3 regions of the Methylococcus geothermalis genome follow, and region 1 is predicted to be linked to each of the others. Evidence: predicted binding sites of a transcription regulator. Region 1 holds the regulator's gene; each other region holds the start of a gene.

Region 1 (3,275 bases):
GCGATCTCGATGATGGAGATGTCGAAGGTGCCGCCGCCCAAGTCGTAGACCGCGATCTTCTGGTCGCCGCGGCGCTTGTCCATGCCGTAGGCCAGCGCCGCAGCGGTCGGCTCGTTGATGATGCGCTTGACGTCGAGGCCGGCGATGCGCCCGGCGTCCTTGGTGGCCTGGCGCTGGGAGTCGTTGAAATAGGCCGGTACGGTGATGACCGCTTCCTTGACCTCTTCACCCAAATAGGCCTCGGCGTCCTTCTTGAGCTTCATCAGCACGCGCGCCGAGATCTCCGGCGGCGCCATCTTCTTGCCCGCGACCTCCACCCAGGCATCGCCATTTTCCGCCTCGACGATGGTGTAGGGCACCATCTTGATGTCCTTCTGGACGACATCGTCCTTGAAGCGGCGGCCGATGAGCCGCTTGATCGCGAACAAGGTGTTCTTCGGATTGGTGATGGCCTGCCGCTTGGCAGACTGCCCGACCAGCGCCTCGTTGTCGGTGCTGAACGCGACGATCGACGGCGTGGTGCGCGCACCCTCGGCGTTCTCGATCACGCGGGGCTTGCCACCTTCAAGAATGGCCACGCACGAGTTGGTGGTGCCCAGGTCGATCCCGATAATTTTTGCCATGGATTTCTCCGGTTTATCTGTGATTGTTCTGAGGGACAGATGCTATGTGAGGCCGATCCAGGGGATTTCAAGCCTGGGCTACGACCACGAGCGCGGGGCGCAGCAGACGGTCGTTCAACAGATAGCCTTTCTGAAATACCTTGAGCACGGTGTTCGGCTCGACCGACTCGGCAGGTTCCAAAGCCATGGCCTGGTGCCGTTCCGGATTGAATTTCTCGCCTACCGGATCGATGGCCAAGATGCCGAACTTCTCGAACACGCTCTGAAACTGCTTCAAGGTCAGCTCAGCTCCTTCCCGGAGCTTGGCGACATCGGGGGTATCGGCCGATGAGGCCGCGATGCCGAGTTCCAGGCTGTCCATCACCGGCAACAACTCCTTGGCGAATTTTTCCAGGGCGTACTTGTGCGCATTCTGGAGGTCTTTTTCCATCCGCCGGCGCAGGTTTTCCATTTCCGCCTGGGCCCGCACGAAACGCTCCCAGTTGTCACTCGCCTGCTGCTGTGCCTCAAGCAATGCCCGGTCGGGCTCCGCGGCAGGCGCTTCGGCAGGTGGCGCCTCCACTTCCAGAAGTTCCGGCTGGGCGTCTGTGCCGGGACCGTTGGTCAATTCTTCTTCGCTCATAGTCCGAATTATAGGGGTTCAAAATTTTTTTGATCGGAAAAAACGATACCGCCCGGCTCCTTGGGAGCGGGCGGCGGACTTCCCGGTACCGTCACAACTCCGGAAACATTAAGTTGGGGCCCGTGTCCGCTGATTCAAGGCTGCGCCCACCAGTTTCGCGGTGACGTCCACGAGAGGGATCACCCGCTCGTATTTCATCCGGGTCGGCCCGATCACGCCGAGCACGCCCAGCACGCGATTGTCGACCGAATAGGATGCCGTCACCAGGCTGCAGGGCTCCAGCGGCCGGAGGCCACTCTCTTCGCCAATGAGTATTTTCACGCCGGGGGAGGCGAGGCAGCGATCGAGCAGCCCGACGATGCTTTCCTTCTGACGAAACGCTTCGAACAGGCCGCGCAGGCGCTCCACATCGGCCAACTCGACGAAATCCATGAGGTTGGTTTCACCCCTGACCAGAAACGGCTTCTTCGAGCGAGCGCCCTCCAGCAAGGCCTGCTCGGCGATCTCGCCCGCCTGCAACAGTTGCTCGCTCAGGCGCTCACGTTCGTTCTGCAATTCGGAGCGCAGATGTTCGCGCGCCGAAGCCATGTCCTTGCCGATGCAGACGGCATTGAAGAAATTGGCGGCGGCCTGCAACTCCGCAGCGCTGAAACGATGGGGCGTGTGAATGATCTTGTTGTGGATTTCCTGATCGCTCGTCACCAGGATGGCCAGTACCCGGTGGTCCGACAGCGGCAGAAATTCGATGTGCTGGAACGCCAGGGTTTCCCGCCTCGGCATGGAGATGATACAGGCCATGTGGGTCAGCTCCGACAGCAGTTTGGAGGCGGTTTCCAACAGATCGCGCGGGTTATCCTGGCTCTCGAGGTCCAGCCACAACTGGTCGACGATGCCCTGCTGCAAGGGCTTCACGATCAGCAAAGAGTCGACGAACAGCCGGTAGCCGCTCACGGTGGGCAGGCGGCCCGCCGAGGTATGCGGCGAGGTGATCAAGCCAAGTTCCTCGAGATCGGCCATGACGTTGCGTATGGTCGCCGGGCTCAAACCGGCATCCTTGGCGAGAACGCGCGAACCGACCGGCTGGCCTTCGCCGATATACCGTTCCACCAGTGCCTTCAACAGGTGCTGGGCTCGCTCGCTCAATTCGGGAAAACTTGCCACGGTATGCCGGAAAGATGCTGGATTAGCACTCGATTACGCCGAGTGCCAAAAACTAGCAACCCCTAGATTAAGTGTCAAGAAGGTCCTACCATTGGGCAACGCCGCATCGCAAGCATTTTAACTCGTGGCGAAGATCTAAGGCTTGCCAATCCTAAATAATTTGATGCTCGGGCCTTCAACCCCGGGATTCCACACGACGTTCAGGCGGATGCTTTCGCAATTTCGCACCATCGCGCTCATCGGGAAGCCGGACGCCCCGCGGATAGCGGATACCCTCGGCGCCATCCATGCCTATCTCCTGACTTCCGGACTCGACATTCTGGTGGAGCGAGGCTGTGCCACGCTTTTCCCCCATTCCGCCCAGATCTGCACCATGCCCGAACTGGCCCAGCGGGCGGACATCGCCGTGGTGGTCGGCGGAGACGGCACATTGCTGGGAGCCGCGCGTAGCCTTTACCTGCACGACGTTCCCCTCATTGGCGTCAACCTGGGACGGCTGGGCTTTCTGGTGGATATTTCCCCTAACGACGCGGTCGGGAAGCTCCACGAAATATTGACCGGGTCGTACCGGGCCGAGGAGCGCTACCCTCTGGTGGCCCAACTGATCCGGGACCGTGAAGCCATCGCCCAGGGCGCCGCCGTCAACGAGGTGGTCATCCATAGCGGCAGCGCGACCAGCATGATAGAAATCGAAACCGCCATCGACGGCGTCTTCCTGAATTCGCAGCGCTCCGACGGACTGATCGTCTCCACACCCACCGGCTCGACCGCCTACGCGCTATCGGCCGGCGGGCCGATCCTGTATCCCGCGCTCAATGCGATGGTGCTGGCGCCGATCAATCCCCATACCCTGTCCAACCGCCCCATCG
Region 2 (3,275 bases), 1.1 Mb from region 1:
CAGCGCCATCACCCAGTATTTCTACAATCCGGAAGCCTATTTCCGGTTCGTGGACGACTGCGAACGGCTCGGCATCGACATCCCCATCGTGCCGGGGATCATGCCGATCACCAATTATTCGCAGTTGGCGAGATTTTCCGACATGTGCGGCGCCGACATTCCGCGCTGGATCCGGAAGCGGCTGGAGGCCTTCGGCGACGACCGCAAGTCCATCCGGGCCTTCGGACTGGATGTAGTGGCGGATCTTTGCCGGCGGCTGTTGGAACGGGGTGCGCCGGGGCTGCATTTCTACACGCTGAACCGGGCGGATGCCAGCCTTGACGTCTGGAATGCGCTGGGGCTGGGATCGGCCTGAGGAACGCCGGCGGACACGGCCGGCCGGCGCCTGCCCGCCTTTTGAAAATCAGGCGGCGTCCGCGAGAGCGTTCCGCAGCTTCTTCATCGCGCTGTTTTCGAGCTGGCGAATGCGCTCGGCGGAGACGTTGTAGCGCGCCGCCAGATCGTGCAGCGTCAGCTTATCCTCGCTGAGCCAACGGCTGGCCACGATGTCCCGGCTGCGGTCGTCCAGTTGGCCGATGGCTTCGTGCAGCTTCTCCTGCTGGCGGTTGTCCCATTCGCTGTGCTCGATGAGCTGGGCCGGATCCGCGCCTTCCTGCTGGAGATAATGGATGGGCGCGTGGCCTTCGCGGTCGTCGACGTCCTCGTCGCCGTGCGCCTCTAGCGCCATGTCCGGGTTGTTCAGCCGGTGTTCCATCTTGTAGACGTCCTCGACGTCCACGCCCAGTTCCGCAGCCACCGCGGCGGCTTCTTCGGGGTTGAGCCAGCCGAGCCGGTTCTTCATCTTGCGCAGATTGAAGAACAGCTTGCGCTGTGCCTTGGTGGTGGCGATCTTCACGATGCGCCAGTTCTGGATGATGAATTCGTGGATCTCCGCCCGGATCCAGTGCACTGCGAACGAGACCAGCCGCACGCCGACGTCCGGATCATAGCGCTTCACCGCTTTCATCAGGCCGATATTACCCTCCTGGATCAGGTCGGCCAGCGGCAGGCCGTAGCCGAGATAGCCGCGCGCGATGTAGGCCACGAACCGCAGGTTCGACAGCACCAGGCGCCTTGCGGCCTCCAGGTCCTGCTCGTCACGGAAGCGGATGGCCAGCTCCCGCTCCTCGTCGGCGTCCAGACGCGGCAGGCGGTTCACTGCGGCGAAATAATCGTCGATGGAACCCAGCGGCAGATTGGTCGGGAGTGTCAATTCTTGAGTCATGGGATGCCCTGTTCTCGTGATGATGGATTTTAGCACTCGACCCATTCGAGTGCTAAAACTAGCGCAAGTTCCTCACCTCGACAAGTCCTGCCAGCTTCACTGGCGCCGTCGCGGCGGCCTGATCGAACGTGGATCATCCGGTGACGAATGCCGTTTCGCAGCACTGGCTCAACACCTCCGATAGCAGGCCGATGCCCTGCTCGATCTTTTCCGGCGTCGCGTGGCTGAAATTCAGCCGCAAAGCCGGATAACGCTGGTCCGCGACCGGGAAAAACGGCTCTCCCGGCATGAAAGCCACATCATGGGTCAGCGCCACCTTGAGTGCGGCCAGCGTATCCACATCCTCGACCAGGCGCAGCCAGAAAAACAGCCCGCCGGCAGGTGCCGACCATTCCGCAAGGCCGCTGAAATGCCGGACTAAGGCGAACTGCATGGTGTTTCGGCGCTCGGCATAGACGCCGTTCATGTGCGCCAAATGTTTTTCGAAGTCATCCGAAGCAATGAAATGCGTCAACCAGGCCTGTCCGATTCGGCTGGTGTGAAGATCACTCGATTGCTTGAGACGGACGATCCACGGAAACAATGCCGGAGACGAAGCAAGATAACCCACCCGCAGTCCCGGTGCAGTAATCTTGGAAAAACTGCCGAGATAGACCCAGGGCGCGCGCTCCAAATAAGCGCAGACCGGCGTTCGATCGCATGGCGAATAGACCAGATCCCGATAGGGGTCATCCTCCACCAGAGGCGTGCCGGTTTCATCCAGCACGGCAGCGACGGCGCGGCGTGCCGCATCAGTGTAACAGCACCCCGAGGGGTTCTGAAAACTGGGAATGAGATAAACGAAAGCGGGCCGATGACGGACGATGGCCGCTTTCAGCGCGTCCGGATCGATGCCCTCGACCTGCAAGGGCAGGCCGTGAAACGCCGCGCCGTAAACCCGGAAACATTGAAGCGCCGCGAGGTAGGTCGGCGACTCCAGCAACACCGGCGTTCCCTCGTCGATGAACAGCTTGCCCACCAGATCGATGCCCTGCTGGGAACCCGTCGTCACCAGCACTTGATCGGCTTGGCACCGAAGCCCCAGGCCTGAAAGCCCCTGTGCGATCAGCGCCCGCAACCTGGGCTCGCCTTCGCTGGGACCGTACTGGCGGGAATCGGCGGCACAAGCGTCGAAATCCAGATCCGGCATCAGCTCTTCCGCCGGCAGGCCCCCGGCGAAAGAGATCACCCCGGGTTGCTGAGTGATCTGCAAAATGTCCCGGATGAGGGAACTGGTAAGGCGTTCGGTACGGCGAGAAAGTCGATGCGTCATGAGAATCCGGCAGGGTTGGTCGAGCCGATTCGGCTGGATGGTTCGGAAAAAATCTGCGAGAAATGCGCGGCAAGCCCTTCCGGCCAAAGAGGAGAGCTCATTGGCCGTCCTTTTTCGCAAAGTCTTGACTATACAACATTTGGGCCGCATCCCTTCACCCCGCATAGGCCCCGGACGCATGGCGGGCCGTCCCGCGCACCCCGAGCGTGTGGAAGCAAGGCGACGAAATTTATTTGCCTGCGTAGAAACCAAGCATGGTCTTGATCGAAAAATTTGGTTAGTATTACCGCCCGATTACGAAAGATGAAGCCGCCAGGCGTCGCCTTTCGTTAGCGCCGCGTTGTAGCCGGGCAGGTACCGGCGAGTCGACGGGCAGAGGGATACGACAGCAGTCACCCGGCTCCAGACTCTAAAATTACAACGATAACTATGATACCCGAGGAGACTCAGTCGATATGAAAATTCAGAATGCCTTGTCCAAATTTGCCGCTTTGCTGGTAGCCGGCTCCTTGAGCTTCGGCGCCTTTGCCGCGGAAAGCCCCGAAGGTGTGAGGCAAGTCACCGCAGAAGCCCTGAAGGTGGCCCAGGAAGCGCTTTCGCAGGCTAAAGCCGGCGAAAAGGATGCAGCCTTGGCCTCTGCCAAACTTTATCGCCAGAAAGCCAAGGAAATCACCGGCGGCGGCGCCGGGCCTTCCCTGT
Region 3 (3,275 bases), 1.7 Mb from region 1:
GCTCAATCGAGAGTCCGTCGCGCCCATGAGGGAACCTCGGAAGCTCCGGCATACGATGTCTAAAGACGATATTTACAGGCAATCGAAGTCGTTCATCGACGACTTCGATTTCGGCGAAAACGTCGCGACCGTATTCGACGACATGTTGGAGCGCTCGGTGCCGTTCTACCGCGAGCTGCAGCGCATGATCGCCGAGATGGCCGTCGACTTCGCCGCGCCCGACACCCGCATCTACGATTTCGGCTGTTCCACCGGCACCACACTGATTGGCCTGGACCGTGCGATCGGGCCGCGCCGGCTCACCCTGGTCGGCGTCGACAATTCGGAGGAGATGCTGGCGAAATGTCGCGCCAAGATGGCCGGGCATGCCTTTTCCAATGCCGTCGAACTGGTCCGCGCCGACTTGAACCAGGGGATCGCCATGGATGACGCTACGCTGGCGGTCATGATCCTGACCCTTCAGTTCGTCCGCCCGCTCTACCGCGACCGGCTGGTCAAAACCATACACGAGGGGCTGGAGCAAAACGGGGCGCTGATCTTGGTCGAAAAAGTGCTGGGTGAGAGTTCCTTGTTCAACCGCTCCTTCATCCATTACTACTACGAATTCAAGAAGCGCAACGGCTATACCGAGCTGGAAATCGCCCAGAAGCGCGAAGCCCTGGAAAACGTGCTGGTGCCGTACAAGCTGGCGGAAAACCTGGAAATGCTCAGGGTGGCCGGCTTCCGCTACATCGACGTGTTCTTCAAGTGGTACAACTTCGTCGGCATCGTGGCGGTCAAGTGAGGGATATATGGAGATGCGTGCAGTTTTGTAGTATTCTTCACCTTCCTCAAGACAGTTGAGCGGCATCCGGGCACATCCGGGGGCTGCAAGACTCCGCCATGTGTCCCCATCGTCTAGAGGCCCAGGACACCGCCCTCTCACGGCGGCGACGGGGGTTCGAATCCCCCTGGGGACGCCATAGAATCAATAGCCTTACCATGCGGCGGCCGGACGCGAAAAGGCGGAAACACGCCTGCGGCTTCATGCGGAACATGATGGGCGAATTCGCCGCTTTAGTCTGCCACCTCCATCCCATTTTTCCCCATCCGACCGCTTCGTGAGTTCGTAGAGGGGTACCGGGAGGTGGGCAAAGAAGCACTTTCGTATCTGAAAGCCTCGGGCATCCGCAACCTTCCTGAGCATCTGCGCTGTCCACTCCGAAAACGGCAGCCGCTCGCACACCGTGGGCCATTGGCGGGGGATCGGCATTCGCTGAGGGGAAAGCCGGTGACGATTGAACCGGAGAGATGGGGGGCTTGCGATACTCACGCATTGGGTCAAGTCGGGCCGTGGGCGATAAACAAACCTTGCGGGCGCGTATCGTCCTGATGACGGCGGCGGGTCGTTCGACCCGGGAGATCATGGAGACGCTCAAGGTGAGCAATCCGACGCTGAGTCTCTGGCGCCGGCGCTATCGGGCGTGCGGTATCGAGGGCTGGAAGAAGGGGAACACGCGCCCGTCGCGGGTGCCGCCTTTGCCGGATATGGGGAAGTCGAACCCTCGGATAGCCGGCACGTTCATTCAAGTTGCTGACGAGAACCCCAAGAAGGTCCCGGCGGAATCCGACGACGGCAAGAAGTACACCGTCGAGACGATCAAAGAGCACATCAAGGCGGCTTGGAGATAGAAGATTCGCTCCGCCCACTCATGCCAGTTCATGCTTCATCTGCAATCCGTTTGCGTTTCTGCGGCTATCCGCGCACCGGATCGGGCTGCTTTGGTTTTTCAAACCGTGAACCGCGATTTTTCAAATCATGTGCGGCGCGACAACGGCCCGGATAGCCCGAACGCTTGACAGCTCGCCGTCCGTGGCTATCATTTGGCACTCACTTCAAGGGAGTGCTAACAGCCCGGTCGGAAGCGCCCTTGGTCTTTCAGTCGACTTCATCAGGAATTCAGGAGGTTACCGTGAAAATTCGTCCTTTGCATGATCGTGTCATCGTCAAGCGTCTGGAAGAGGAACGCACCAGTGCAGGCGGCATCGTGATTCCCGACAGCGCTGCGGAGAAGCCGATGCGGGGCGAGATCCTGGCCGTCGGCAATGGCAAGGTTCTCGACAACGGTGAGGTGCGCGCCCTGCAGGTCAAGGTGGGTGACAAGGTCCTGTTCGGCAAATATGCCGGCACCGAGGTCAAGGTCGACGGAGAAGATGTGGTGGTGATGCGTGAGGACGACATTCTGGCCGTACTCGAGAGCTGATGCTCCGCTCACCCGCAGCTTTCCAAGCCTTTCCTAATCATCAATATCGCAGGTAAATCCAAATGGCAGCTAAAGAAGTCAAGTTCAGCGACGACGCACGGGCCCGCATGCTGCGCGGCGTCAACATCCTGGCGCATGCGGTGAAAGTCACGCTGGGTCCCAAGGGCCGCAACGTGGTGCTGGAAAAGAGCTTCGGCGCTCCCACCGTCACCAAGGACGGCGTGTCCGTGGCGAAGGAAATCGAGCTGTCCGACAAGTTCGAGAACATGGGCGCCCAGATGGTGAAAGAAGTCGCTTCGCAGACTTCCGACGTGGCCGGCGACGGCACCACCACCGCCACCGTGCTGGCTCAGTCGATCCTGACCGAGGGCCTGAAGGCCGTTGCCGCCGGCATGAACCCGATGGACCTGAAGCGCGGCATCGACAAGGCCGTGACTTCGGCGGTCGAAGCGATCCACGCGATGTCCGTGCCTTGCACCGAAAGCAACGCCATCGCTCAGGTCGGCACCATTTCCGCCAACTCCGACGAATCCATCGGCAGCATCATCGCCGAAGCGATGGACAAGGTGGGCAAGGAAGGCGTCATCACGGTTGAAGACGGCTCGGGTCTGGAAAACCAGCTCGACATCGTCGAAGGCATGCAGTTCGACCGTGGCTACCTCTCCCCGTATTTCATCAACAACCAGCAGAGCATGAGCGCCGAGCTGGAGAATCCGTTCATTCTCATCAACGAGAAGAAGATATCCAATATCCGCGAACTGCTGCCGGTGCTGGAAGGTGTGGCGAAAGCCGGCCGTCCGCTGCTGATCATCGCCGAGGACGTCGAGGGCGAAGCCCTGGCCACCCTGGTGGTCAACAACATGCGCGGCATCCTGAAGGTTGCGGCCGTGAAGGCGCCGGGCTTCGGCGACCGCCGCAAGGCCATGCTGGAAGACATCGCCGTGCTGACCGGCGGCACCGTGATTTCCGAAGACATCGGCCTGAGCCTGGAAAAGGCGACCCTGGCCGAGCTGGGCTCCGCCAAGAAGATCC

The links. Region 1 encodes HrcA, which represses chaperone genes, less so after heat shock. Its sites were predicted from a motif close to TNTTAGCACTCNNNNNNNNNGAGTGCTAANA; they were not measured.
Region 2: the regulator HrcA is predicted to act here: its motif matches at 1,292-1,322, upstream of rpoH (RNA polymerase sigma factor RpoH).
Region 3: the regulator HrcA is predicted to act here: its motif matches at 1,862-1,892, upstream of groES (co-chaperone GroES).

What each region holds. Positions count from the first base shown of each region.
Region 1 is NZ_CP046565.1:1,382,348-1,385,622, reverse strand. Features, by position in the region: gene dnaK (molecular chaperone DnaK) at 1-623, opposite strand, end outside; gene grpE (nucleotide exchange factor GrpE) at 691-1,245, opposite strand; gene hrcA (heat-inducible transcriptional repressor HrcA) at 1,354-2,406, opposite strand; gene GNH96_RS06705 (NAD(+) kinase) at 2,615-3,275, shown strand, end outside.
Region 2 is NZ_CP046565.1:233,303-236,577, forward strand. Features, by position in the region: gene metF (methylenetetrahydrofolate reductase [NAD(P)H]) at 1-355, shown strand, start outside; gene rpoH (RNA polymerase sigma factor RpoH) at 404-1,264, opposite strand; gene GNH96_RS01125 (aminotransferase-like domain-containing protein) at 1,398-2,576, opposite strand; gene GNH96_RS01130 (hypothetical protein) at 3,086-3,275, shown strand, end outside.
Region 3 is NZ_CP046565.1:3,092,402-3,095,676, reverse strand. Features, by position in the region: gene cmoA (carboxy-S-adenosyl-L-methionine synthase CmoA) at 56-784, shown strand; tRNA gene GNH96_RS14420 (tRNA-Glu) at 887-962, shown strand; gene GNH96_RS16120 (helix-turn-helix domain-containing protein) at 1,333-1,671, shown strand; gene groES (co-chaperone GroES) at 1,953-2,243, shown strand; gene groL (chaperonin GroEL) at 2,306-3,275, shown strand, end outside.